Regions from separate parts of the Kitasatospora sp. NPDC096128 genome, predicted to be linked through region 2. Evidence: riboswitches for the same ligand, from Rfam matches in the RefSeq annotation. Region 2 holds a riboswitch; the other holds the start of a gene.
The links. Region 2 has a riboswitch for glycine ahead of gcvP (aminomethyl-transferring glycine dehydrogenase). Riboswitches for the same ligand answer to the same signal wherever they lie in the genome.

Region 1 (14,288 bases), on a different contig from region 2:
CGGCCGCGGACGCCGCCGCCAAGACCATGCTCGACCAACTGGTCTGGTGGGCCCAGGCGTTGCGCGATGCCCGGCAGGCCCGCCCGTTCACGGCCTGAGCCGCGAACGGAGAACGGAACGGAACGGAAAAGGAGAACGGCCATGACCACCGCACTGGTCGACGACCGCCCCAAGCCGCCGCTGCTCGGCGTGCTCGGACTGATGCTCGGCATCTTCCTCTCGGCCCTGGACGGGCAGATCATCGGCACCGCGCTGCCGACCATCGTCGGCGACCTCGGCGGACTGGAGCATCTCTCCTGGGCGGTCACCGCCTATCTGCTCACCTCCGCCGCCGCCACCCCGCTGTGGGGCCGGCTCGGTGACCTGTACGGGCGCAAGGGCGCCTACCAGTGGTCGGTGGCGGTCTTCCTGCTCGGCTCGGTGCTGTCCGGACTGGCGCAGGACATGAGCCAGTTGATCGCCTTCCGGGCGGTCCAGGGGGTCGGCGCGGGCGGGCTGATGGTCGGCGCGCTCTCGGTGATCGGGGTGCTGGTGCCCGCCTCCGACCGGGGCCGGGTGCAGTCGGTGATCGGGATCCTGATGCCGATCGCCTTCGTCGGCGGGCCGCTGCTCGGCGGCTTCCTCACCGACCGGCTCAGCTGGCGCTGGGCCTTCTACATCAACCTGCCGATCGGGCTGTTCGCCCTGGTCGCGGTCGCCGTCGCGGTGCGGCTCCCCAAGGCCGAGCGGGTCCGCGCCCCCTTCGACTGGGCCGGGGTCGCCCTGCTGACCACCGGCATCCTGGGGCTCACGCTGGTCAGCAGCTGGGGCGGGACGATGTACTCCTGGACCTCGCCGCTGATCCTCGGCACGGGCGCGGTCTCGGTGGTCGCGCTGGCCGCCTTCGTCCTGACCGAACTACGCGTCCCGGGGCCGTTGATCCCGCCCACGCTGTTCCGCAGCCGCAACTTCTCGGTGGCCCAGGTGCTGGGCTTCCTCACCGGAGCGGTCATGCTCGCCCTGATCGGCTACCTGCCGCAGTACCTGCAGTTCGTCCAGGGCGCGTCGCCGACCACCGGCGGGCTGCTCCTGCTGCCGCTGATGCTCGGCATGATGGGCACCCAGCTGGTCACCGCCCGGCTGATGGGCCGGCCCGGCGGCGAACGCCGCTACCCGGTGCTGGGCGGGGTACTGGCCCTGGCCGGGTCGGTGCTGCTGCTGTTCCTGGGGACGGACACGCCGGTGGCACTGGCCTCCGGGCTCACGGCCGTCGCCGGGATCGGCATCGGGCTGCTGATGCAGAGCACCATGCTGACCTCGATGGGCGCGGTGCCGCGCGAGGACATGGGCGCGGCGATGGGCGTGGTGACCCTGCTGCGCAACTTCGGCGGCTCGCTCGGGATGGCCGCCCTCGGCGCGGTCTACACGGCGCGGCTGACCGCCTCCCTGGAGGCGCGGCTGAGCCCGGCCGACGCCGCCCACCTGACCAGCGGCGGGGGGCTCACCCCGGCCTCGCTGGCCGGCCTGCCGCAGACCGTCCGGGACGCCGTCGGCACGGCGGTCAGCAGCGGGCTGCACGGCGCGGTGGCCGGCAGCATCGGCCTGGCGGCGGCGGCGACGGCGGTCGCCCTCCTGGCCCGGCCCAACCCCCTTCCGGGGCCCGGCCCGGAGCCGAGCCCGAGCAGCCCGGAGCCCCAGGCGGCAGCGAGCGCCTGAGACCTGTTGCCGGGGCTCACGGGCACGAGCCGGCCAGGCAGAAGGTGGCGAGCTCCGACCGCAGGAGCTCGCCGAGCGGGCTGGGCCAGTCCTGCTCCGGGCCCGCCACCAGGACGGCCCAGGCGTTGCCGTCCGGCCCGACCAGGATGTGGTCGACGGCGTGCCGGACACCGGCGCCGGCCAGGTCGTACGAGTACTCCAGCTCGGCGCCGCCGTCCGCGGTCCGCTCCAGCCGGATCCGCCGGTAGCCCGGGTTGCTCACCAGGGTGGCCTCGGTGGCCAGGGCCTGCTGGTACGGCGGGTCGGTGCCCATCGAGTAGACCTGGATCAGGCTGAGGCGGTCGGGGGAGTCGTAGAACACCACGATGTCCCTGGTGCGCCGCTGCCAGCCGTCCGGGACGAGCAGGGTGAATCCGCCCGGGTCCCGCACCGGCACCAGGAGCGGCCCGGCGGGGGTGGTCGGGACGGGCGTCACGACGGTGGGCGTGGGCGTCGGCCGGGGCGCCGGGGTCGGGGCGACGGTGCGGGTGCTCCAGGTCGGGGAAGGCGGTTCCGTCGGAGGGGCCGTGACGCCGGCCCCGGCGGCCGACCGCCCGCCCCAGTCGAACCGGCTCACCAGGTACCAGCCGCCGCCCACCAGCGCGCCGACCAGTGCCCCGACGAGCGCCGCGAGCAGCACCCGGTGGACCGGCCGGCCCACCGGAGGAGGCGGCGGCCCGTACGGCGGCCGTGCCCCGAGCGGCGGCGGCTGTCCCGGTGGCGGTGGCGGGCCGTACGGCTGCTCCGCCGGTGGTCGGTACGGCTCCGGTGGTTGGAACGACATCCGCCTCCCCCTCGGGCGTGGGCCGACTCGCGGCGATTATGGCGCCACGGGCCCTCCGTCGGCCAGAGGGCGGACAGCGTGAGGGCAGGGAGTGTCCAGGGAGATCGTGGGACGCGAGCGGCCCCCTGGTGGATCCGATCCACCCGGGGGCCGCTCGTCAGCGCGCCGCGATCAGCACTCGATGACGTTCACGGCGAGGCCGCCGCGCGAGGTCTCCTTGTACTTGATCTTCATGTCGGCCCCGGTCTCCTTCATCGTCTTGATCGCCTTGTCCAGCGAGACGTGGTGGCGCCCGTCGCCGCGCAGCGCCATCCGGGCCGCGGTGACGGCCTTGACCGACGCCATGCCGTTGCGCTCGATGCAGGGGATCTGGACCAGGCCGCCGACCGGGTCGCAGGTGAGGCCGAGGTTGTGCTCGATGCCGATCTCGGCGGCGTTCTCGACCTGCTCGGGGCTGCCGCCGAGGACCTCGGCGAGGCCGCCCGCGGCCATCGAGCAGGCGGAGCCGACCTCGCCCTGGCAGCCGACCTCGGCGCCGGAGATGGAGGCGTTCTCCTTGAAGAGCATGCCGATGGCGCCGGCCGCGAGCAGGAAGCGGACGATGCCGTCCTCGTCCGCACCCGGGATGAAGTTCAGGTAGTAGTGCAGGACGGCCGGGATGATGCCCGCCGCGCCGTTGGTCGGGGCGGTGACCACCCGGCGGCCGGAGGCGTTCTCCTCGTTGACCGCCATCGCGTAGAGGGTCACCCACTCCATCGCGTTGGCCGGCCCGATCCCCTCGGCGCGCAGCGCCCGGGCGCCCGAGGCGGCCCGGCGGCGGACCTTCAGCCCGCCCGGCAGGATGCCCTCGCGGCTCATGCCGGCCCGCACGCACTCCTGCATCACGGCCCAGATCTCCAGCAGCCCGGTGCGGATCTCCTCCTCGCTGCGCCAGGCCTTCTCGTTCTCCAGCATCAGGCCGGAGATCGACAGCCCGGTCTCCCGGCTGAGCCGGAGCAGTTCGTCGCCGGTGCGGAAGGGGTACTTCAGCACGGTGTCGTCGGGCTTGACCCGGTCCGCGCCGATCGCGTCCTCGTCCACGACGAAGCCGCCGCCGACCGAGTAGTAGGTCTTCTCCAGCAGGGTCGAGCCGTCCGCCGCGAACGCCCACAGGGTCATGCCGTTGGCGTGGTACGGCAGCGAGCGGCGCCGGTGCAGGATCAGCTGGCTGTCGGGGTCGAAGTCGACGGGGTGCTCGCCGAGCAGGTTGATCCGCTTCTCGGCGGTGATCCGCTCGACGTCCTTGTCCGCCTGGTCGACGTCGACGCTGCGGGGCGAGTTGTTCTCCAGGCCCAGCAGGACGGCCTTCGGGGTGCCGTGGCCGTGGCCGGTGGCGCCCAGCGAGCCGTACAGCTCGGCGCGCACGCCGGTCACCTGCTCCAGCAGGCCTTCGGAACGCAGGCGGCGGGCGAACATCCGGGCGGCGCGCATCGGGCCGACGGTGTGGGAACTCGACGGGCCGATGCCGATGGAGAAGAGGTCGAAGACGCTGATGGCCACGGAGGACGTCCTTGTCTGGTCTCGTGGAAGGACTGGGCGGTGCACGGAACGGGGCACCGCGCGCACTGTCCAGTGTGCGCGGTGCCCCGGAGCGACAGGCGCCCGGCCGGAGTGAGGCCGGTCACCCGTGGCCGAACTAGAGGTTCGGGTAGAGCGGGTACTTCTCGGCCAGGGCGGTGACCCGGGCCTTGAGCGCGGCGGCGACGGTCTCGTCGAAGGCGGGCTTGAGCGCCTCGGCGATGACGTCGGCGACCTCGCGGAAGTCCTCGGCCTGGAAGCCGCGGGTGGCCAGGGCCGGGGTGCCGATCCGCAGGCCCGAGGTGACCATCGGCGGGCGGGGGTCGTTCGGGACGGCGTTGCGGTTCACCGTGATGCCGACCTCGTGCAGCCGGTCCTCGGCCTGCTGGCCGTCGAGCTGGCTGTTGCGCAGGTCGACCAGGACCAGGTGGACGTCGGTGCCGCCGGACAGCACCGAGGCGCCGGCCTCGGCGACGTCGGCCTGCAGCAGGCGCTCGGCGAGGATCTTGGCGCCCTCCAGGGTGCGCTGCTGGCGCTCCTTGAAGTCCTCGGAGGCGGCGACCTTGAAGGCGACGGCCTTGCCCGCGATCACGTGCTCCAGCGGACCGCCCTGCTGGCCCGGGAAGACCGCGGAGTTGATCTTCTTGGCCCACTCGGCCTTGGACAGGATGACGCCGCCGCGCGGGCCGCCCAGGGTCTTGTGGGTCGTGGTGGTGACCACGTCCGCGTACGGCACCGGGTTCGGGTGCAGGCCCGCGGCCACCAGGCCGGCGAAGTGCGCCATGTCCACCATGAGCAGCGCGCCGACCTCGTCGGCGACCCGGCGGAACGCGGCGAAGTCCAGCTGGCGCGGGTAGGCGGACCAACCGGCGATGATCAGCTTCGGCTGGTGCTCCTTGGCGAGGCGCTCGACCTCGGCCATGTCGACCTGGCCGGTCTTCTCGTCGACGTGGTACGCGGCCACGTTGTAGAGCTTGCCGGAGAAGTTGATCTTCATGCCGTGGGTCAGGTGACCGCCGTGGGCCAGGCTCAGGCCCAGGATGGTGTCGCCCGGCTGGATCAGCGCGAACATCGCGGCGGCGTTGGCCTGCGCGCCCGAGTGCGGCTGGACGTTGGCGTGCTCGGCGCCGAACAGGGCCTTGACCCGGTCGATCGCGATCTGCTCCACCACGTCGACGTGCTCGCAGCCGCCGTAGTACCGGCGGCCGGGGTAACCCTCGGCGTACTTGTTGGTGAGCACCGAACCCTGGGCCTCCATGACCGCCACCGGGGCGAAGTTCTCGGAGGCGATCATCTCCAGCGTGGTCTGCTGGCGGTGCAGCTCGGCGTCGACCGCGGCGGCGATCTCCGGGTCGAGGGCGTGCAGGGACTGGTTGAGAACCGTCATGGTGTGGTCTTCCCGGGGAGGAGAGCGGAGGGACGGTGGGGGTGGGACGGGCCGCGGTGCGGCGGCCCGCCCCGGGGGTGGCTCAGCCCTCGGCGTGGGTGAGCTTGTCGTACTCGGCGGCGCTGAGCAGCGTGTCGGTGGCCTCCACGCGGACCTTGAACAGCCAGCCGCCCTCGAACGGGGCGCTGTTGACCAGGCTGTTGTCGTCCAGGACGTCCTGGTTGACCTCGGTGACCTCGCCGGTCACCGGGGAGTACAGGTCGCTGACCGACTTGGTCGACTCCAGCTCGCCACAGGTCTCGCCGGCGGTCACCGTGTCGCCGACCTCGGGGAGCTGCACGTAGACGATGTCACCGAGCGCGTCGGCGGCGTGCTTGGTGATGCCGACCGTCGAGACACCGTCCTCGGCGGCGGTCAGCCACTCGTGCTCCTTGGTGTACTGCAGGTGCTGGGGGTTGCTCATGGCGTCATTCTCCAGGATGGGAAGCGGGTACGACGCAGCGGGCCGCCGCACGGACGGCTCCGACGTGCGCGGACGGGAAAACGAGGGGGCCGCTACGGCCTCAGCGGGCGCGCTTGTAGAACGGCAGCGCGACGACCTGGACCGGCTCGTGCTTGCCGCGGACGTCCACCGCGACGGTGCCGCCGGGGGTGGCGTGGGCCGCGTCGACGTAGGCCATCGCGATCGGCTTGCCCAGCGTCGGGGACGGCGCGCCCGAGGTGATCCGGCCGATCGGGGCGCCCTCGGTGGAGACCACCGTGTACTCGGCGCGCGGCACCCGCTTGCCCTCGGACACCAGGCCGACCAGCACCTTCGGCGGGTTGGACTCGGCCGCGGCGGCGGCCCGCTCCAGCGCCTTGCGGCCGATGAACGCGCCCTCGTTGGTGGTCTTGTCGAAGCGCACGACCCGGCCCAGACCGGCGTCGAACGGGGTCAGGTCGGTGGACAGCTCGTGCCCGTACAGCGGCATGCCCGCCTCCAGGCGCAGCGTGTCACGGCAGGACAGGCCGCACGGGACCAGGCCGCGGCCCTCGCCGGCGGCGGTCAGCGCCTGCCAGACCGGCTCGGCGTCGGCCGGGGCGCAGAAGATCTCGAAGCCGTCCTCGCCGGTGTAGCCGGTGCGGGCCAGCAGGACGGACTTGCCGGCGACGGTGGCCGGGAGGATCGCGTAGTACTTGAGGCCGGGCAGGTCGGCGTCGGTGGTCCCGGCCAGGATGCCGGTGGCCTCCGGGCCCTGGACGGCGATCAGCGCGTAGGTGTCGCGGTCGTCGGTGACGACGGCGTCGAAGCCCTTGGCCCGGGCGATCAGCTCGTCCAGCACCAGCTGGGCGTTGGAGGCGTTGGCGACGACCAGGAAGGCGTCCTCGCGCAGCCGGTAGACGATCAGGTCGTCCAGGATGCCGCCGTCCTCGGCGCAGATCATGGTGTAGCGGGCGCGCAGCTCGCCGAGCGCGGAGACGAAGCCGACCAGCGCGTGGTCCAGCATCTCGCCGGCCTGCGGGCCGGTGACGGTGATCTCGCCCATGTGCGAGAGGTCGAACAGGCCGGCCTTGGTGCGGACGGCGAGGTGCTCCTCGCGCTCGCTGCCGTAGCGCAGCGGCATGTCCCAGCCGGCGAAGTCGGTCATGGTCGCGCCGAGGGCGCGGTGCAGCGCGTCGAGCGCGGTCAGGCGGAGGGACGACATGGCCAGGAACTCCTCGGTCGGGGCACTCAGGGGTGCGCGCGCCGGACCGGACCCGCTCGGGGACCGACCCCGCGCGCGGGCATGCGGCGGCGTGGGTCTCCCCATCTGTCGTCGAACCTGAGAGCTTCACCGCCCACCTGCCCGCAGCCGGCACCAGCGTCGGCTGGTTCCAGCATCGGGGACAGGACGGCGGCTTGCACCGTGGGTGGGCGCGCGAGCGGGTCGCGCGCCGCTTTCCAGATGTGCCTAACCCGCGCGGTAGGGGGGCCTGAGAGATTCCGGGGAGGACTTGCTCCTTCGGCGCCGGCTGTGCCTCCTGAGGGGCACTCCGGGCTCTCCCGCGCGGGTTCGAGCGGCCGGTGTGGAGTTGTGGGGGCCCGCGGCGCATGCCGTCGGACGCGCACATCATGGCACGTCCGCGCGGAGGAGGGGAGAGGGCCCCGGTCACACCGAGGTCGGGCGCACCCACGCCCTAAACTCTCCCCGTCGGCGCAGCAGTGGGCGGCCGACCCGGCAGGAGGCCGGATCGGCGGCGCATGGAGTACCCGGTGGAGCAGCAGCAGGGGTGGGACGGGCCGCAGGCGGTGCCGTCGGGCGGCGCGTGGCCGGCCAACGAGCTGGAGCAGGTGCTGACGGCCGCGCTGGGCGACCCGGGGGCGACCCCGCGGGTGATCGAGGTGCTGGCCCGCAGCCAGGTGTGGATCCCGCTGCCGGCCGGGGGCGACCCGGCCGGGCAGTCGCTGGACCTGCCGACCGTGGAGCTGGCCGGGGCCCCGTACGTGCCGGTGTTCTCCTCGCAGGAGGTGTTCCTCCAGCAGGCGCCGGGGATGGCCTTCGCGGTCGCGCCGGCCTGGGAGTTCGCCCGCGGGCTGCCGCTGGGCGTGGGCATCGCGGTCAACCCCGAGGCGGCGGTGGGCATCCCGGTGCCGCCGCAGGGCGTGGCGGAGCTGCGCCGCGGCCCGCGCGAGGACCGCTGGGAGCAGCAGCCGGAGGCGCCGACGGGCGGCCGGGTGGCCCTGCGCGAGCCGGTGCCGGGCGAGGACCCGGAGCACTTCCTGGCCGCCTGCCGGGCGGAACTGTCTTCCCTGCCGGGGGTGTTGACCGCGCGCCGGGCGCTGGCCAGCATCGAGGGCGAGCCGACCGTGATGTTCGTGGGCGTGCAGCTGGACCCGGCGGCCCCGGCCGACCCGGCTGCGGTGAACGAGGCGCTCGGGCGGGCGCTGGGAACCGCGCCGCTGCCGGGCGGCGTCCACCTCGTGCTGCTCGACCTCGCCGACGACCCGGTGGTCGAGTGGCTGTTGACCCGGGTCATGCCCTTCTACTCGCGGGTGTGAGCGGGGATCCTTCACAGGCACGTCGCCGTGGCGGTGGCCGGTGCCGCGCCATAGGGTGCGTGCAGGCGGCTGACGGGCCGGCGGGTTCAGGAAAGAGGCGCGGCGAGGTGGGCGCATGAGTGCGGGAACGGGAGCGGGCGGGGCGCCGGGGTCCTGGGGCCAGGCTCCGGCCGGACGCCCGGGCGCGGACCCGGGCGGGTTGGAGCAGGCCCTGCGCGAGGTCGCGCCGGAGCGCTTCGACGCGTACGAGCGGCTGCTGCACGCGCTGGCCGACGGCCAGGTCTGGATGCTGCTCTGGCACGGCACACCGGGCAGCCCGGACGCCCAGTACGGGAACATGGAGATCAGCGGCCACGGGTACGCGCCGGCCGTCACCTCGCCCGAGCAGCTGACCGCCTCCGGCTGGGCCCGGGCCCACGAGGTCATCTCGGGGCGGGAGATCGCCGCTTCGCTGTACCGCACCCGCTGGGGCCTGTGGCTGAACCCGCACGCGCCGGGCGGCGGGGTCGGGGTGCCGTGGGCGGACCTGCGGCGGGTGGCCGCGGGCCTGGACCGGCTGCCGGCCGGTCCGTTGAAGCTGAGCGAGCCGCAGGTGAACGCCCAGCAGTTCTTCGCGCTGCTGGAGCGGCAGGCCGGCGAGGTGCGCGCGGTGCGGGCGCTGCGCCGGGCCTGGGTGCAGCCGGCGGTGGGGGAGCCGTACCTGGCGATCGGCCTGGACCTGTACGAGAGCTCGCCGCCGGCCGTGGAGGCGGTGCGGGCGCTGATGCAGCGGGCGATCGCGGTGGCCCCGGAGGGGCTCGCGGTGTCCACGGTGGCGATGGCGGACGAGTTCGACCCGGTGGCGCTGTGGATGCGCGCCAACGCGCGGCCGTTCTTCGACCGGGAGGCCGGGCGCCCGCCGACCGGTCCGTACCCGTCGGTGCCGCCGCCGTACCCGGGGCAGTCGATGCCCGGCCAGTCGATGCCGGGGCAGTCGATGCCGGGCTACGCGTACGGTGCCCAGCCGCCCGCGCCCGGCTGGGGTCAGCAGCCCCAGCGGCAGTGGCCCGGCTACCCAGGGCGCTGATTGGCAAACGCAGGAATTGCCAAAATCTTTCAGACGAAGCCGACTTGATTCGCCATCAGGTCGGCTTCGGTCGTTTCCGGGCGAATTTCCACACTCTCCGCAGACGTAGCTTGACATGCCTGTTACACCCGTGTGAAGAGGTATATGCCGAAGACCGGACGGGTGCATGCAGGCAGATCACAGTTGGGCATCTGTCGGTTGTCAGGGCTGGCGCAAGCCAGTTCGGATAGCAGAGAGTTCTGCGCAACGCATCGCGCGTCTGGAAACCCCACGAAGGTGAACGCGCACGCCGACCGCTCGATCCACGCGACGCCCATCCCGCGTGGAGGCAGTGCCCGTGCACGACGCACTGCCGCGACCACCTGCTCCTAGCACCTCCGCACGTCCGCAGCCGTACCGCCGAAGCCGGCGCCCGGCACCCGTGGGCCGGCCACCGTCGGCGAGGGGACCAACTGACCATGACCGCACCCATCACTACCGCCGGGAACGAACCCGAGGCGCCCGCCTCCCCGAGCCCGGCCAAGACGATCGAGGGCCGCTCCCTCGGTCGGATCGCCTGGACCCGCTTCAAGCGGGACAAGGCCGCCGTCGCCGGCGGCGTCGTGGTGATCCTGCTGATCCTCCTGGCCGTGCTGTCCGGGCCGCTCGAGGCCCTGTTCGGGCTCGACCCCGACACGCCGAACTCGGACCTGCTGGACGCCAACCTCGGTGGACTCCCGCTCGGTGACTGGGGCGGGATGAGCGGGGACCACCTGCTCGGCATCGACCCGCTGCAGGGCCGCGACCTGCTCGCCCGCGTGGTCGACGGCTCCTGGGTCTCCCTGCTGGTCGCCTTCGGCGCGACCCTGCTGTCCAACACCATCGGCACCGTGCTCGGCGTGATGGCCGGCTACTACGGCGGCTGGGTGGACACCCTGATCAGCCGGCTGATGGACGTCTTCCTGGCGTTCCCGCTGCTGCTGTTCGCCATCGCGATCTCCGCCTCGCTCCAGGGCGGCGCGTTCGGCCTGCACGGCCTCCCGCTGCACATCCTGGTGCTGATCTTCGTGATCGGCTTCTTCAACTGGCCCTACATGGGCCGGATCGTGCGCGGGCAGACCCTCTCGCTGCGCGAGCGGGAGTTCGTCCACGCGGCCCGCAGCCTCGGTGCGCGCGGCCCGTTCATCCTGTTCAAGGAGCTCCTGCCCAACCTGGTCGGCCCGATCCTGGTCTACTCGACCCTGCTGATCCCGACCAACATCCTCTTCGAGGCCGGGCTGAGCTTCCTCGGCGTCGGCATCCAGCCCCCGCAGTCCTCCTGGGGCGGCATGCTCGCCGACGCGAAGAACTACTACCAGGTCGACCCCCAGTACATGGTGGTCCCCGGTGTGGCGATCTTCATCACCGTGCTCGCGTTCAACCTGCTCGGCGACGGGCTGCGTGACGCCCTCGATCCCAAGAGCAACTGACCCTCCGTCAGGCCCTCCCTCCTCCACATCCTCAAGGGGTTGATCTCACCCATGCGCAGGTCCCGTACCGTCGCCTTGACCGCCCTGGCCGCCGCCGCGGTCCTGGTCGTCACCGGCTGCACCTCCAGCACGAAGAGCACCGGCAGCAGCTCCACCTCGGCCGACTCCAGCGGCGGTGGTGCCGACGCGGCCACCAAGCAGATCGTCAACGTCTCGGACAAGAAGGGCGGGACGGTCACCTACGAGATGAAGGGCACCCCGGACTCCCTCGACCCGGGCAACACCTACTACGCGTACATCTACAACTTCTCGCGCCTGTACGCGCGTCCGCTGACCACCTTCAACCCGGCCGCCGGCGCGGACGGCAACAAGCTGGTCCCGGACCTCGCCGAGTCGATGGGCAAGGTCAGCCCGGACGGCCTGATCTGGACGTACAAGCTGCGCGCGGGCCTCAAGTACGACGACGGCACCCCGATCACCTCCAAGGACGTCAAGTACGCCGTGGAGCGCTCGAACTTCGCGCCCGAGGTGAACTCCAACGGCCCGACGTACTTCCACGACCTGCTGGTCGACAACCCGACGCCGTACCAGGGTCCGTACAAGGACAAGACCGGCGACCTCAAGTCGATCGAGACGCCGGACGACACCACGATCGTCTTCCACCTGCAGCACCCCTTCGCGGACTTCGACTACCTGGTCAGCGCCCCGCAGACCGCGCCGGTCCCGCAGGCCAAGGACACCGGTGCCGACTACGTGAAGCACATCGCGTCCTCGGGCACCTACAAGTTCGAGACCTACGAGGACGGCAAGCAGGCCGTCCTGGTCCCGAACACCAACTGGGACAAGAGCACCGACCCGATCCGGAAGCAGCTGCCGGACAAGATCGTGCTCAAGATGAACATCGACCAGGCCACCATCGACAAGGACCTGCTGGCCGGCAACGCCCAGGCCGACCTGGTGGGCGGCGGCGTCGACCCGCAGACCCAGGCGCAGATCCTGCGCGACTCGAAGCTCAAGGCGAAGACCGACAACGCCTACGGCGGCCGCCTGGTCTACATGGCGATCAACAGCAAGGTCGCGCCGTTCGACAACATCGAGTGCCGCAAGGCCGTCCAGTTCGCGCTCGACAAGGTCGCGGTGCAGACCGCGCTCGGCGGCCCGATCCGCGGCCAGGTGGCCAGCACCGTCCTCCCGCCGGACATCCCGGGCCACCAGGACTTCAACCTGTACGAGACCAAGGACAACAAGGGTGACCAGGCCAAGGCCAAGGACTCCCTGAAGGCCTGCGGCAAGGACGGCGGCTTCAGCACCGTGCTGTCGGCCCGCACCGAGCGCGCGACCGAGGTCGCCGCGGCCACCGCGATCCAGGCGCAGCTGAAGAACATCGGCATCAACGTCGAGATCCAGCAGTTCCCGCAGGGCAAGTACCTGACCGACTCGGCCGGTGCGCCGCAGTACACCCAGGACCACAACATCGGTCTGATGATGATGCAGTGGGGCGCCGACTGGCCGACCGGCTACGGCTTCCTGCAGCAGATCGTCGACGGCCGCGCGATCAAGGCCTCCGGCAACAGCAACCTGGCCCAGCTGAACGACCCGGCCGTCAACAAGATGCTCGACGACGCCGCGATCAGCCCGGACCAGGCCGCCCGCGAGAAGATCTACGGCGACATCGACAAGAAGGTCATGGAGTCCGCGGTGTACGTCCCGCTGACCGACTTCAAGGTCTTCCTGTACCGCCCGGACAGCGCCACCAACGTCGCCTCCACCTCGGCCTTCTCGGGTGAGTACGACTACCTGAACATCGGCACCACCAAGTAAAGAGCCTGGCTCCGCAATCCCTGAAGGCAGGTGAAGGCAGCGGCGCCCGCCGCCGTCCGGCAGATCCCGGACGGCGGCGGGCCGCCGGAGCCGCCCAACTGTGTTTGCCTACATCATCCGCAGGATCCTCGCGGCCGTGGCGCTGCTGGTCGTCGTCAGCGCGGTCACCTTCGCGATCTTCTTCCTGCTCCCGCGCATCGCCGGCGAGACCACCGACCAGCTGGCGGCGCAGTACATCGGGAAGAACCCCTCGCCCGAGGCGATCCAGGTGGTCAAGCAGAACCTCGGCTTCGACCAGCCGCTGTACACCCAGTACTGGAACTTCCTCAAGGCGCTGTTCACCGGTGCCGAGTACAAGTTCGGTCCGGAACCGGCCACCTGCCACGTGCCCTGCTTCGGCTACTCCTTCAAGAACCACCTGGAGGTCTGGCCGGAGATGACCAGCCGGATCCCGGTGACCATCTCGCTCGCCATCGGCGCGGCGGTGCTCTGGCTGGTCTCCGGTGTCACCACCGGCGTGATCTCCGCCCTCAAGCCGCGCTCGATCTTCGACCGGCTCTCCATGGGCATCGCCCTGGCCGGCGTCTCGCTCCCGGTCTTCTTCACCGGCGCCCTGCTGCTGACCGTGTTCAGCTACGAGTGGCCGATCCTGGACAACCTGGAGTACGTCGACTTCACCGCCGACCCGCTGATGTGGGCCCGCAACCTGATCCTCCCGTGGATCTCGCTGGCCTTCCTCTACTCCGCCCTCTACGCCCGGCTCACCCGCGCCGGGATGCTGGAGACGATGAGCGAGGACTACATCCGCACCGCCCGGGCCAAGGGCCTGGTCGAGCGCAAGGTCGTGGTCAAGCACGGGCTGCGCTCCGCGCTCACCCCGATCGTCACCATCTTCGGCATGGACCTCGGCCTGCTGCTCGGCGGTGCGCTGATCACCGAGCAGGTCTTCTCGCTCAAGGGCATCGGCCAGTTCGCCGTCCAGGCGATCTCCGACAACGACCTGCCCAAGATCCTCGGCGTCACCCTGCTCGCCGCCTTCTTCATCGTCGCCTGCAACCTCGTGGTCGACCTCCTGTACGCCCTCGTCGACCCCCGCGTGAGGCTCTCGTGACCGACCTCCAGAAGACCCCGGCGGACACCGCGCCCACCTCCCCGGGCGACGACCCCTTCCTGTCCGTCCGCGACCTGCGGATCCACTTCGACACCGACGACGGCCTGGTCCGCTCGGTGGACGGGGTCAGCTTCGACCTGCACAAGGGCCGTACCCTCGGCATCGTCGGCGAGTCCGGCTCCGGGAAGTCCGTCACCTCGCTCGGCATCATGGGCCTGCACCGCTCCAAGCGGGCCCGGATCAGCGGCGAGATCCGGCTGGCCGGCGAGGACCTGCTCGCGGCCGGGCCGGACCGGGTGCGCCAACTGCGCGGCCGCGAGATGGCGATGATCTTCCAGGATCCGCTGACCGCGATGCACCC
Region 2 (14,288 bases):
CCTCGCCGCCCGCGCGGACGCCCCCGCGCTCCGCCGCGACCAGGACGCCGCCGCCCGCACCCAGTTGCTGCGGCGCCACGAACGGCGCCGACAGCGGCGCGCGGCCACCGCGCGCGCCGCCGACTGACCCCGTTTCACCCGATCGGTCCCCAACTCGGGCAGGTCGGCCGCCACGCTGATCGAATGTGAGACGAGTCCTGCCCAGCCGTCAGGGCGGGCCCGTCCACTCGGGGAGCGCGCGTGTCCACAGTCCACCACCAACGGGCCTCCGGCGAGGCCCACCTCGGGCACGTTGTCTTCATTTCGGCGGCCGCCGCGATGGGCGGCTTCCTGTTCGGCTACGACAGCGCCGTGATCAACGGCGCGGTGACCGGCATCCAGAAGCACTTCGGGGTCGGCCACGGCACCACCGCCTTCGTGGTGGCCATCGCGCTGCTCGGCTCGGCCGCCGGCGCGGTGGTCGCCGGGCGGCTGGCCGACCACTTCGGCCGGGTGCGCACCATGCTGCTGGCCGCCGTGCTGTTCGCGGCCAGCGGCATCGGCTCGATGTTCCCGCCGAACATCGAGACCCTCGCCACCTGGCGCGTGGTCGGCGGCGTCGCGATCGGCATCGCCTCGGTGATCGCCCCGACCTACATCGCCGAGGTCGCGCCGACCGCCTACCGCGGCCGGCTCGCCTCCTTCCAGCAGATGGCGATCGTGCTCGGCATCACCATCTCCCAGCTCGCCAACTACGCGCTCAACCAGGCCGCCGGCGGCGAGTCCACCGGCCACCTCGGCGGCATCCAGGCCTGGCAGTGGATGCTCGGCGTCGAGACCATCCCGGCCCTGGTGTACGGGCTGATGGCTCTCTCCATCCCGGAGTCGCCGCGCTTCCTGATCGCCGACCACCGCGAGGCACAGGCCCGCAAGGTGCTGGTCGAGGTCGAGGGCGCGGACATCGACCTCGACGCCCGGGTCGCCGAGATCCGCGCGGTGCTGGAATCCGCCCACAAACCCCGGCTGAAGGACCTGCTCGGCGGCCGATTCGGCCTGCTGCCGATCGTCTGGATCGGCATCGGCGCCTCGGTGTTCCAGCAGTTCGTCGGCATCAACGTGATCTTCTACTACTCCTCCTTCCTCTGGCAGTCGGTCGGCATCAACGAGTCCAACTCGCTGCTGATCAGCCTCTCCACCTCGATCATCAACGTGATCGGCACCGTGATCGCGATGGCCCTGGTGGACCGGATCGGCCGCAAGCCGCTGGCCCTGGCCGGCTCGATCGGCATGGCGGCCGCGCTGGGCACCGCGGCCTGGGCGTTCTCCTACCGGCAGGGCACCGGCGACACCGCGACCCTGGACAACACCCACGCCACCGTCGCCCTGATCGCCGCGCACGTGTTCGTGCTCTGCTTCGCCTTCTCCTGGGGCGTGGTGGTCTGGGTGCTGCTCGGCGAGATGTTCCCCAACCGGATCCGGGCGCTGGCCCTGTCGGTCGCGGCCTCGGCCCAGTGGATCGCCAACTGGGCGATCACGGTCAGCTTCCCGGACCTCGCGGACTGGAACCTCTCCGCGACGTACGTCATCTACGCGGCCTTCGCGCTGCTCTCCATCCCGTTCGTGGCCTTCTGCATCAAGGAGACCAAGGGCCGCGCCCTGGAGGAGATGGGCTGACCGGCCCCCTCCCGCACCTGCGCCGCACGCGGCCCGACCCACCGAGAGGAAGCCATGCCAGACGAGGGCGGCTCCCGGCAGAACGTCAGCTTCCCGAGCAACGGTCGCACCGCGCACGGGTACCTGGCCCGCCCTCCGCAGGGGGTCGGCCCGGGCCTGATCGTGGTGCAGGAGTGGTGGGGGCTCACCTCGCACGTCGCGGACATGGCCGACCGCTTCGCCGCCGAGGGCTTCACCGTCCTGGCCCCCGACCTGTTCGGCGGCGCCACCACCCACGACCCCGCCGAGGCGGCCCGGCTCAGGCGCGAACTCCCGGTCGAGCGGGCCGTCGAGGACCTCTCCGGCGCGGTCGGCTTCCTGCTGTCGCTGGACGGCGTGGTCGGCGACGCGGTCGGCGCGGTCGGCTTCTGCATGGGCGGCGGCTTCGCCCTGATGCTGGCGGCCCGGGCCGGCGACGGGGTGGCCGCCGTGGTCCCGTTCTACGGTCTCCCGTCGGATCCGGACTTCGACTACCACGGCCTGACCGCCCACGTCCTCGGCCACTTCGGCGAACTCGACGGCTCGATCCCGATGGCCGCCGTGGACGAGGCGGCGATCCGGATCGGCGAGGCCACCGACGTCCGCCCCGAGATCCACTTCTACCCGGCCGGCCACGCCTTCATGAACGACGAGAACCTGCTCGGCAGCTACGACCCCCTGCAGGCCCGGATCGCCTGGCGCCGCACCCTCACCTTCCTCTGGGGCCACCTCGGCTGACGCCCCGCCCCACCGACCGGAGCAGACGCGAAAACCGGATAGACACCTGTACGAACTCCGGCCATAGTCACCCGGGTGCCCACCCCACTCCCCCGCCGCCTCGCCTGGGCGAGTCGCAACTTCCGCATCCAGACCGCCGCCACCGTGATCAGCGGCCTCGGCAACGCCGGCGCCCCCATCGCGACCGCCTTCGCCGTCCTCGGCAACGGCGGCGGAGCCACCGAGGTGGGGTACGTCACCGCCGCCCGGCTGCTGCCCACCGTCCTGTTCCTGCTGCTCGGCGGCACCCTCGCCGACCGGCTGCCGCGCCACCACGTGATGGTCGCCGCCAACCTCTTCAGCGCCGTCTCCCAGGCCGTGCTGGCCGCCCTGGTGCTGGCCGGGCACGTCCGACTGTGGCAGCTGCTGCTGCTCTCCGCCGCCGGCGGCGCCGGCTACGCCCTCTACTCCCCCGCGGCCGGCGGCATGATCATGCAGGCCGTCCCCCAGGAGCACGCCGCCCGCGCCTTCTCGGTCTTCCGGATGGGCCAGAACGCCTCCCAGATCGGCGGCGCCGCCCTCGGCGGAGCGCTCACCGCCGCCGTCGGCCCGGGCTGGGTGCTCGCCCTGGACGCCCTCTGCTTCCTGATCGCCGCCTCCCTGCGTTTCTTCCTGGAGGCCGAGGCCGCGCCCGCCCCCTCCGGCGGCGGCATGCTGCGTGATCTGCGCGAGGGCTGGCGGGAGTTCGCCTCCCGCCGCTGGCTGTGGGTGATCGTGCTGCAGTTCGCCGTGGTGGTCGCCTGCATCAACACGGTCGAGTCGGTGTACGGACCGACGGTGGCCGACGAACGCCTGGGCGGCGCGGGCGCCTGGGGCGGAGCGATGTCCGCGTACGGCGTCGGCCTGGTCGTCACCGGTCTGCTGATGGCCCGTTGGCGCCCCCGCCGGATCCTGCTGGTCGGCAACTGGGGCGTGTTCCTGTTCGGCGCCCCCGCCCTGGCCCTGGCCGCCGGCGCGCCGCTGCCGCTGCTGATCGCCGCGATGTTCCTCTCCGGCGTCGGCGTCACGGTCTTCGGCGTCAACTGGATGGTCGTGCTCCAGCAGGAGATCCCGGAGGAGATGTTCTCCCGGGTCGCCGCCTACGACGAGCTCGGCTCCTACTCGCTGGCCCCGGTCGGCACCGCGCTGGCCGGCCCGGCGGCGGCCGCGCTCGGCCTGTCCGGCGCGCTCTGGGCCTGCGCCGCGCTGTGCCTGCTGCTGAGCGCTGTCGTCCTGATCGATCCGCAGATCCGCCGGCTGTCCCGGCGCGACCCGCGGCGAAGCACCCCGGACGCAACGGTGCCCGCCGGTGAGCCCGCACCCGCGCCGTGAGCGCCCTGTGCGCCCCGCGTGCGCCCGCCGGAAGGCAACCACCGGTACGGGTGGTTCGTCCGTGCAGGTAGGAGACACCAACCACTCGGGGGGCCACCGGTGCCGAAACCACTGCTGTTCCTGGACGTCGACGGGGTGCTGAACCCTGTCTGCCCGCATCCGGACGCCGGATTCGACTCCCACACCCTGCTCGGCTACACCGTCCTGCTCGCCGCCAAGCACGGCGCCTGGCTGCGCGAACTCTCCGGGACGTACGAGCTGGTCTGGGCCACCACCTGGGAGGAGCACGCCAACACCCACATCGCCCCGGCGATCGGCCTGGACCCGCTGCCCTTCGTCCGTTTCACCGGGTACGTCCCCCAACCCGGCGACCCGCGCGTCCCGTTGATGCAGATGTTCTCCGCCCGCAAGTGGGCCCCGCTGCTGCGCTACGCCGAGGGCCGCCCGTTCGCCTGGGTGGACGACGTCATACCGTCCCGGCTGCTCCGCCGCTCGCTGTGGCGCCGGGACCGCCTGCTGCTGCCGATCGACCCGGGCCAGGGCCTGGAGCGCCGGCACGTCGACCGGCTGCTCGCCCGCCCGCCGCGCAGCCAGTCCCTGCCGGGATCACCGGTCAGGGGGTCGGCAGCCAGCTGACGTGCCCGGCGAGCAGCGCGTACCCGACGAAGGCCACCGTGTCGATCAGCGCGTGTGCCGCCACCAGCGGCATCACCCGCCCCCAGCGCCGGTACAGCAGGCAGAACACCGCCCCCATCACCATGTTGCCGACCAGCCCGCCGACCCCCTGGTACAGGTGGTACGAGCCGCGCAGCACGGAGCTGGCCGCCAGCGCCGCCGGCCAGGACCAGCCCCGCTGCCCCAGCCGGCGCAGCAGGTAGCCGAGGACGACGACCTCCTCCAGGATCGCGTTCTGCCAGGCCGACAGCACCAGCACCGGCACCCGCCACCACACGTCCGGCAGTCCGGAGGGCGCCACCGTCAGGTTGTACCCGGCCGCCTGCGAGAGCAGGTACAGCGCCAGCCCGGAGCCGCCGATCGCGGCCGCGACGGCCGCGCCCCGGCCCAGGTCGCGCAGCTTCTCCCGCAGGTCGAAGCCCAGCACCCGCAGCGAGGCGCCCTCGCGCACCAGCAGGTAGCCGACCAGCACCACCGGCATCAGCCCGCGCCCGATGTAGTACAGCTGCCACACCAGGTCCAGCCAGGGCCGCCCGGGCGCGCGCGAGCCGTTCAGGGTGGCGACCTGCTGGCCGAGCTGGAGCGGTGCGGTGAGCGAGCCCGCGAAGCTGATCAGCGCGCTGATCCCGCTGGCCCCGAGCGAGAGGCCGAGGACGATCAGCAGTTCCGCGCCGAGCAGGCGTCGGGTGGGCCGCGCGGTCTCCGGCGCGGTCGGGCGGGTCGTCACGGGTGCTCCAGCGGACGGACGGTCGCTCCGGTCGTCGGCCGACGACCGGAGCGATCATCCTGACACAGCGGGCGGCCGGGGCACCCGCCTCAGCCGACCGGCCAGGTGTGCACCGGCTCGCCGCCGCGCATGTGCTCGGCGTAGCGCCTGGTCATCGCGGCGAGCGCGGCCGGGCGGTCCATCCCGTACTGCTCGCGCAGCCGGTGGAAGGTGGCGCTCTGCCAGGCGGCGCCGTTGGTGCGGCGCAAGCAGCGCTGCTCGATGATCCCCAGGTAGCGGTCCCGGTCGGCGGGCTCCACGCCCCACTCGTCCAGTCCCTGATGGGCCATCGGCAGCAGCTCGTTGAGCACCAGGTCGACCGCCGACACGGTCTGCAGCCCGCCGCCCCGGCCGGCCCGGCCCGGGCGCGGCCACTGGAACACCGCGTCGATGCCGTACCGGGCGCCCTGCCGGAAGTTCTCGTCCGCCCGCTCGAACGGCAGCCGGGTCCAGACCGGTCGGGGCTGCTCGGCGAGCACCCGCACCAGCCCGTAGTAGAAGGCGGCGTTGGCCAGCGTGTCGGCCACCGTCGGCCCGGCCGGCAGCGCCCGGTTCTCCACCCGCAGGTGCGCGACCCCGCCGGCGACGTCGTAGACCGGGCGGTTCCAGCGGTAGATGGTGCCGTTGTGCAGCCGCATCTCGGCGAGCCGGGGCGCGCCGCCGGAGGCCAGCACCTTGAGCGGGTCCTCGTCGTCGCAGATCGGCAGCAGCGCCGGGAAGTAGCGCAGGTTCTCCTCGAACAGGTCGTAGGCCGAGTCGACCCAGCGCTCGCCGAACCAGGTGATCGGGCGCACGCCCTGGGCCTTGAGCTCCGCCGAACGGGTGTCACAGGCCTGCTGGAAGAGCACCGGACGGGTCTCCCGCCACAGCTCCCGCCCGAACAGGAAGGGCGAGTTGGCGCCGAGCGCGAGCTGCGGCCCGCAGATCGCCTGGGCGGCGTTCCAGACCGAGGAGAACCGCTCCGGGGTCACCTGGAGGTGCAGCTGCAGCGAGGTCGCGGCGGCCTCGGCGACCATGGTGATCGACTCCAGTTGGAGGTGCTCGACGCCCTCGATGTCCAGCGCGATGTCCTCCCCCCGGGCGGCCAGGATCTGGTCGCTGAGCAGGCTGTAGCGCTGGTTGTGGCTCATCGCGTCCAGCCCGGTGTGGTCGTTCTCCAGGGTCGGCAGGATGCCCACCATGACGATCCGGGCGCCCACCTCGGCCGCCTGCCGGTCGGCGTAGCGCAGTCCGGTGTCGATCTCCTCGCGCAGTTCCTCGAAGACGTGCCCGCAGAGCCGGTGCGGCACAATGTTGACCTCGATGTTGAACTGGCCCAGCTCGGTCTGGAAGTCGCTGGAGCCGATCGCGCTCAGCACCTGGGCGTTGCGCATGACCGGCAGGCCCTGTTCATCGGCCAGATTGAGCTCGATCTCCAGCCCCATGACCGCCCTCGGGCGGTCGAAGCGGTCCTCGCGCAGCATGCGCCCGAGCGCGTCCAGGCAGGCCTGGAGCTTGAGCCGGTACTGCTGCCGGTCAGCCAGATCCGCCCGAGTCGCCACGACCTTCTCGCCCACGGTCCCCTCCTCCTGAGACACCCGGCCGGTCGACCGTGCCAGCATCATGCCCGCCTCGAAGATCGATACCCGAATGCGCGTACTGGCTTGCATTGCAAGGCATCTGACGAGAATTCAGGCCATCTGCAGACTTGCTCGGCGCCACCGCCTGTGATAAACAGATCACCCTGCGCATTTGTTCGATGAATTCGCTGAGTTCGCACTGCGCTCCGGCCGGTCCGTCCCCGCTCCGAGGCCCCCGTCGACGGCGACGACCACGCCGGCACCGCGATCCCGCACAACGCGATCCTGCACAACCGGACAAGGCCGGACCCCGTCACCGTGGACGCACCGAGCCGCGCCGGTATGCCGCATTCGCACGCCGATCTCGCTTGGAGAGGCGGACCCCGCCATGACCCTGCAGACCCCCCAGCCCCCGCCGAGCGCGCTGCGCGCCGTCCTGGGCGCGCTCGACTCGGAGACCGCGCTGCGCCAGCCCGCCGCCGCCGCGCTGCGTCACCCGACCGGTCCACTGCTCCCCGCGCACCCGCTCGCCGTGTACGTCCTGGACGGCCCTCGCCCCGAGCTGCCCGCCGCCCGGCGGACCGGCTGGCGCTTCCTGATCAAGGACGGCCCCGAAGTCGCCGCCGCCGCCGAGGTCGTGCAGAGCCCGGAGGGCCACACCTTCTCCCACTTCACCGCCGGCCCGTACCTCTCCTCCACCGTCCGGGCGCTGCGCGAGGCCTGGCAGCTCGCCCAGAGCTCCCGCTCCCGCCGCCAGCCCCGGCTGCTCACCTTCCCGGGCCAGTACGCCACCGCGCTCTGGCTGCACAGCCCCGACGCCGGCCCGACCGCCGACCTGCTGATCCCACTGGCCCCGGCCCCGCTCGGCGTCACCGCGCACCGCGCCTACCCGGCCGCCGAGCTGCTCCCGCTGCTCGCCCGCGCGCCGCTCGCCGGCTCCCTGCTGCTCGGCTCCTCCTGAGGCCGCGCCGCCCCCGCGCGTACACCGCTGCGCACCGGCCGCCGGGCACCATGCCCGGCGGCCCTTCGTGGTGCCCGCCCCGCCCGTCGGCCTCACCCGAACGGCCACCACCCGGGCGGGCCATCCACCATGGCCCCTTCGGGCCATCCCGCGGCTGACCCACTGGTGCAATATTTCCTCCCGTCGCCACCTGAACGGGTGATCTCTGCCCCGGAGTTGTGGCGCATGTCACCAAATGGCTGCGCGCGCGTCCGCAGATGCCGACACTGGGAACCAGCGTGGAAGGACCACCTGTCCTACCCACTTGAGTGCCGGTCAAACTTGGCTGGCACGCGGACAGGATCCGACCACCACGGCGGTCCCGGGACGGCTCGACCTCCGGTGACCGCACCACGGGGAGGATCGCAGAGCGAAGCGAGGGTACACGTATGTGCCAGCACCGTCCTGAGTGCCCGTCGGCCGAGTCCGAGGACCGCGAGGCCGCCGAGCCGGTGGCCTGCCACCCGGAGCAGGGCTGGAGCCTGCTCTGCAACGGCGTCGTCATGTTCGAGGACACCGGAGAGCTGCTGCCCGACGGCCGGGTGATCGCCCCGCACCGCCCGGTCGCCCACGCGGCCTGAGCCCGCCCGGCAGCCCGCCCGACAGCCGGTCAGCGCGAAGGCGCAGAGGGCAGGGCCCCGGCAGAATCATTCTGCCAGGGCCCTGCCTCATTCCTGCGCGGCCGATCAGACCCCGTACTCGTCCAGCGGCGGGCAGGAGCAGACCAGGTTGCGGTCGCCGTACGCGCCGTCGATCCGGCTCACCGGCGGCCAGTACTTGTCCGCCGGGTTCACGCCCGCCGGGAAGACCGCCTCCTGCCGCGAGTAGCCGTGCGCCCAGTCGCCGGCCAGCGTGGCGGCGGTGTGCGGGGCGTTGCGCAGCGGGTTGTCGTCGGCCGCCCACTCGCCCGAGCCGACCTTGTCGATCTCGCCCCGGATCTCGATCATCGCGTCGCAGAACCGGTCGATCTCGTGCAGGTCCTCGGACTCGGTCGGCTCGATCATCAGCGTGCCGGCCACCGGGAACGACATCGTCGGCGCGTGGAAGCCGTAGTCGATCAGGCGCTTGGCGATGTCGTCCACCGTCACGCCCGTCTCCTTGGTCAGCGGGCGCAGGTCGATGATGCACTCGTGCGCGACCAGCCCGCCCGGGCCGGTGTAGAGCACCGGGAAGTGCGGCGCCAGCCGCTTGGCGATGTAGTTGGCGTTCAGCACGGCGACCTGGGTCGCGTGCTTGAGGCCCTCGCCGCCCATCAGCCGGACGTACGCCCAGGAGATCGGCAGGATCGCCGCCGAGCCCCACGGCGCGGCCGAGATCGGGCCGACGCCGGTGGCCGGGCCGGCCTCCTCCTGCAGCGGGTGGTTCGGCAGGTACGGCGCCAGGTGGGCGCGCACCGCGACCGGGCCGACGCCCGGGCCGCCGCCGCCGTGCGGGATGCAGAAGGTCTTGTGCAGGTTCAGGTGCGAGACGTCCGCGCCGAACTTGCCCGGCTTGGCCAGGCCGACCAGGGCGTTCAGGTTGGCGCCGTCGACGTACACCTGGCCGCCGGCCTCGTGCACCAGGGCGCAGATGTCGGTGATCTGGGTCTCGTACACGCCGTGGGTCGACGGGTAGGTGACCATCAGCACCGACAGGTTGTCGCGGTTCTGCTCGATCTTGGCCTTCAGGTCCTCGACGTCCACGTCGCCGTCGACCAGGGTCTTCACCACGACCACGCGCATGCCGGCCATCACCGCGGAGGCGGCGTTGGTGCCGTGCGCCGAGGACGGGATCAGGCAGACGTCGCGCTGGGTGTCGCCGTTGGCGTGGTGGTAGGCGCGGACGGCCAGCAGACCGGCCAGCTCGCCCTGGGAGCCCGCGTTCGGCTGGATCGAGACGGCGTCGTAGCCGGTGACCTCGACCAGCTGCTGCTCCAGCTGGCGGATCAGGGTCAGGTAGCCGGCGGCCTGGTCGACCGGCGCGAAGGGGTGCAGCTGGCCGAACTCGGGCCAGGTCACCGCCTCCATCTCGGTGGTGGCGTTGAGCTTCATGGTGCAGGAGCCCAGCGGGATCATGCCGCGGTCCAGCGCGTAGTCCCGGTCCGACAGGCGGCGCAGGTAGCGCAGCATGGCGGTCTCCGAGCGGTGGCTGTGGAAGACCGGGTGGGTCAGGTACTCGTCCTCGCGCAGCAGCGCGGCGGGCAGCGCGTCGGCGGCCTCGGCGACCTCGACCGCGGGGACGCCGAACGCGGCCCAGACGCCGGCCAGGTGCTCGCGGGTGGTGGTCTCGTCGGCGGAGACCGAGATCCGGTCCTCGCCGTCCTGGAACACGTTGATGCCGTTGGCGCGGGCGGCGGCGGCGATCTCGGCGGCGCGGCCCGGGACGACGGCGGTGACGGTGTCGAAGAACTCGCCGTGCAGCAGCTCGACGCCGCCGGCCCGCAGGCCCTCGGCGAGGGCGGCGGCGTAGCGGTGGGTGCGGCGGGCGATGTCGGCCAGGCCGTCCGGGCCGTGGTAGACGGCGTACATCGAGGCCATCACGGCGAGCAGCACCTGGGCGGTGCAGATGTTGCTGGTGGCCTTCTCGCGACGGATGTGCTGCTCGCGGGTCTGCAGGGCCAGACGGTAGGCGCGGTTGCCGTCGGCGTCGACGGAGACGCCGACCAGGCGGCCGGGCAGCGAGCGGGCGTACTCGGCGCGCACCGAGAGGTAGCCGGCGTGCGGGCCGCCGAAGCCCATCGGGACGCCGAAGCGCTGCGAGGTGCCGCAGGCGATGTCGGCGCCGAGCGCGCCGGGAGACTTCAGCAGGGTCAGCGCCAGCAGGTCGGCGGCCACGGCGACGATCGCGCCCAGGCCGTGCGCCTGCTCGATCACCGGGGTGAGGTCGCGGACCACGCCGGTGGCGCCCGGGTACTGGAGCAGCACGCCGAAGACGCCGCGCTCGGCGATCTCGGCGGGGATGCCCTCGGACAGGTCGGCGACGACGACCTCGACACCGGTCGGCACCGCGCGGGTGTTGATCACCGCGATGGTCTGCGGCAGGGTCTCGGCGTCGACCAGGAAGACACCGCCCTTGACCTTGGTGACGCGGCGGGCCAGCGCCATCGCCTCGGCGGCCGCGGTGCCCTCGTCCAGCAGCGAGGAGCCGGAGGTGGGCAGGCCGGTCAGGTCGGAGACCAGGGTCTGGAAGTTGAGCAGCGCCTCCAGGCGGCCCTGCGAGATCTCCGGCTGGTACGGGGTGTAGGCGGTGTACCAGGCCGGGTTCTCCATGACGTTGCGCAGGATCACCGGCGGGGTGAAGGTGCCGTAGTAGCCCAGGCCGATCATCGGCTGGAGCACCTGGTTGCGGCCGGCCAGCTCGCGCAGCTCGGCGAGGACCTGGGCCTCGCTGCGGCCGCCGGGCAGGTCCAGGGCGGTGATGGAGCGGATCGCCTCGGGAACGGCGGTGGCGGCGAGCTCGTCGAGCGAGCCGTAGCCGACGGCGGCCAGCATCTTCTCCTGCGCGGCCGCGTCGGGGCCGATGTGGCGGTTCTCGAAGGGGCTGGCCAGCTCAAGCTCGGTGAGGGTCGAGGCGCTGGTGGGGCGTCCCGCGTTCGGCTGGGCGTTCATGGTGGTCGAGGCCTCCTGGTCACGGACCGGCGGGGGTGCGCACGCCGGTCGGCCGCGCCGCTGCGGACAGCGGACCGGTCTGGGCGGGCGGACCCGAAAGGCCTCCCCCTCTGTCATCGGGACCTGAGAGCTTCGCCCGCACGTCGCGCTGTGGCGCTTCGTCGGCTTGCACCGTCGGTGAGGGTGGTGATCGTCGGCTCCCGCGCCGGCGGTCCTGCCCTGCTTTCCAGAGTGACCTATCCCGCACGGTACGGATGCCTGAGAGATTCCGGGGAGGAGTTGCTCCTTCGGCGCCCCGACCAGCGGTTTTCGCTGTCGGGGACTCTCCCGAGCGGGCTCGGCGGTCGCGGCCCAGGGTACCAGCGGGAGGCCTTCCGATCACGGGTGCGTCGGGTCACTCCGGGTCTACGCGCGTCCCCCGGACGGCCCAGTGCCGAGCCCGTCCGGCGCACCCCGGTCGCGCCCGTCCGATTCATGGCTTTTGGTGTGAAGTGGCGGACGGGACGGGTGCTCCGGCCGCCTCACCTGCGGGAGTTCCGCAGGCGCAGCGCTTGGAGGAAAGAGTGCAGACCGACATCGACCCCCGGGACCTCATCGGCCACAAGGCGGTCGACCGCAACGGAGACAAGATCGGCACGGTGGACGAGGTGTACCTGGACGACGCCACCGGGCATCCGGAGTGGGCGGCCGTCCGGACCGGCATCTTCGGCCGGGACGCCTTCGTCCCGCTCACCACGAGCGAGTTCTCCGGCGACGAGCTCCGGGTGCCCTACGACAAGTCGCTGGTCAAGGACTCGCCGGACTTCGGCGTGGGCCAACACCTGTCTCCCGCCCAGGAACTCCAGCTCTACCGCTACTACGGCCTCGACACCCCCGTGGACGGCCGCCCGGCCGCCGAGGAGCCCGCCCGGGACGGCCGGCCCGACCTCGACTTCGGCACCACCACGGCCACCGGGACCGCCAAGCCGATCGCCTTCCACTCCGCCGACCCCGGCCCCACGACGACCGCCATGACCACCACGACCGCCACCCACACCAGCACCGACACCGCCACGGAGGCCCACGTGCGAACCCTCAGCACCCCCGCACCGGTCGCCAACGGCACCGCGACCGCACCGCTCGCCGCCCCCGCGGTCGAACCGAAGCCGCAGCCCGCCGCGACCGCGCCGGCTCCGAACGGCACCGCCGCCTCCTCGGCCCCCAGCGGCCCGGTCGAGATCACCTGCCGCGAGGAGCGGCTGGAGATCACCACCGAGTGGCACGTCCTGGGCACCGCGAAGCTGCGCAAGTACGTGACCAGCGAGCAGGTCGAGCGCCGCGTCCCGGTGGTCCGCGAACGGGTCCGGGTGGAGCGGATGCCGGTCAGCGACGCCGAGCGGGACTCGCTGACCGAGAAGGAGATCGACGAGGCGATCGAGGAGGTCACCCTCCGCGAGGAGCGGCCGGTGGTCCGCAAGTACCTCGCCCCGATCGAGCGGGTCCGCCTGGTGGTCGAGCGCTACACGGAGGAGGAGGTGGTCCGGGACGAGCTCCGCCGCGAGCACGTCGAGGTCCACGACGCCACGGCCCCCGAGACCCCGTCCGACTCCCCCGCCGAGGCGGGCACCCCGCTCAACCAGGTCGCCGACGGCTCCCGCCCCGCCGCCCTGCGCCCGCTGGCCTGACCGCCCCGCCCCGCCCGCCCCGAAGCAAGGGCCCCGGACTCGACATCCGGGGCCCTTGTCATGCCCGAGATCACCTGCACCTCCCCCCGGCGGCAGCCCCGCCCGAGCGCCCGTCAGTGCCGGTCCGTGGCAGGCGAGATCTTCACCTTTGCCAAATCTTAACCACTCGATATTTGACACTCTGAAGTATCTCCCTGCAAAGTTACTTCAGTTCATTCACTATGTACGGGAGGAAGCAACCGTGAGTGAGGCACCACAGCCCACCACCGCGGCCGAGAAGCAGAGCAACGCCCGGGTCCTGCCGGCCCTCATCCTGGCGATGCTGTCGTTCAGCGTGGTGCAGACCGCGGTCGTCCCGATCCTGCCGTCGCTGGCCAAGGAACTGGACGTCTCCGGGTCGAACATCACCTGGCTGATGACCGCCAACCTGCTGTCCGCCGCCGTGCTGACTCCCCTGCTGGGCCGCTTCGGCGACCTCCGGGGCCGCAAGCCCATGCTGCTGATCTCGCTGGCCGGCCTGGTCGCCGGTTCGGCGCTGGCGGTCTGCACCCACTCCTTCACCTGGCTGATCGTCGCCCGCGTCCTCCAGGGCGCCGGCGGTGGCGTGATGCCGCTGGCGATCAGCATCGTCCGGGACGAGCTGCCCAAGCAGAAGGTGACCGGCGGCGTCGCCGCCATCAGCGCCTCGATGGGCGTCGGCTCCGGCCTGGGCCTGGTCGCGACCGGCCTGCTGCTGGAGCACTGGAACTACAAGTCGATCTTCTGGATGGGCCTGGCCTTCGGCCTGCTCGCGGTCGCCCTGGTCGCCTTCCGGGTCCCGACCGACCCGGTGACCGACAAGGAGGGCGGCGCCGACCCGCTCGGCGCGATCACCCTGGCCGGCTGGCTCTCCGCCCTGCTGGTCGCGGTCAGCCAGGGCAACCACTGGGGCTGGACCTCCACCAAGACCCTCGGCCTGTTCGCCGTCGCCGCGGTGGTCGCCCTGATCTGGGGCGTCATCGAGACCAAGGTCGCCCACCCGCTGGTGGACCTGAAGATGATGGGCCGCCCGGCCGTCGCCTTCACCAACCTGGCCGGCCTGCTGATCGGCTTCGGCATGTACGGCTCGTTCATGGTCATCAGCAACTTCGCCCAGACCCCGGAGAAGCTGGCCCACTACGGCTTCACCGCGAGCGTCCTGCACGCCGGTGTGATGCTGCTGCCGTCCGCGATCGGCTCGATGATCGCCGCCCCGATCGGCGCCCTGCTGATCGCCCGCCGCGGCCCGCGCCTGCCGCT

Region 1: it holds a riboswitch for glycine, as region 2 does, so the genes downstream of both, gcvT (glycine cleavage system aminomethyltransferase GcvT) here and gcvP (aminomethyl-transferring glycine dehydrogenase) in region 2, are expected to answer to the same signal.

The regions. Positions count from the first base shown of each region.
Region 1 covers NZ_JBEOSP010000006.1:48,080-62,367, reverse strand. The annotation lists gene ABTY61_RS09150 (NADPH-dependent FMN reductase) at 1-98, shown strand, start outside; gene ABTY61_RS09145 (MDR family MFS transporter) at 142-1,695, shown strand; gene ABTY61_RS09140 (serine/threonine kinase C-terminal domain-containing protein) at 1,712-2,395, opposite strand; gene ABTY61_RS09135 (L-serine ammonia-lyase) at 2,690-4,057, opposite strand; gene glyA (serine hydroxymethyltransferase) at 4,194-5,462, opposite strand; gene gcvH (glycine cleavage system protein GcvH) at 5,545-5,925, opposite strand; gene gcvT (glycine cleavage system aminomethyltransferase GcvT) at 6,026-7,147, opposite strand; glycine riboswitch at 7,394-7,498, opposite strand; gene ABTY61_RS09115 (enhanced serine sensitivity protein SseB C-terminal domain-containing protein) at 7,684-8,481, shown strand; gene ABTY61_RS09110 (enhanced serine sensitivity protein SseB C-terminal domain-containing protein) at 8,597-9,547, shown strand; gene ABTY61_RS09105 (ABC transporter permease) at 10,006-10,995, shown strand; gene ABTY61_RS09100 (ABC transporter substrate-binding protein) at 11,047-12,816, shown strand; gene ABTY61_RS09095 (ABC transporter permease) at 12,917-13,927, shown strand; gene ABTY61_RS09090 (ABC transporter ATP-binding protein) at 13,924-14,288, shown strand, end outside.
Region 2 covers NZ_JBEOSP010000010.1:206,184-220,471, forward strand. The annotation lists gene ABTY61_RS14510 (FMN-binding negative transcriptional regulator) at 1-127, shown strand, start outside; gene ABTY61_RS14515 (sugar porter family MFS transporter) at 319-1,653, shown strand; gene ABTY61_RS14520 (dienelactone hydrolase family protein) at 1,708-2,409, shown strand; gene ABTY61_RS14525 (MFS transporter) at 2,485-3,759, shown strand; gene ABTY61_RS14530 (HAD domain-containing protein) at 3,859-4,395, shown strand; gene ABTY61_RS14535 (CPBP family intramembrane glutamic endopeptidase) at 4,373-5,161, opposite strand; gene ABTY61_RS14540 (glutamate-cysteine ligase family protein) at 5,251-6,756, opposite strand; gene ABTY61_RS14545 (hypothetical protein) at 7,148-7,720, shown strand; gene ABTY61_RS14550 (DUF5999 family protein) at 8,149-8,340, shown strand; gene gcvP (aminomethyl-transferring glycine dehydrogenase) at 8,446-11,346, opposite strand; glycine riboswitch at 11,450-11,581, opposite strand; glycine riboswitch at 11,583-11,686, opposite strand; gene ABTY61_RS14560 (PRC and DUF2382 domain-containing protein) at 11,910-13,010, shown strand; gene ABTY61_RS14565 (MFS transporter) at 13,252-14,288, shown strand, end outside.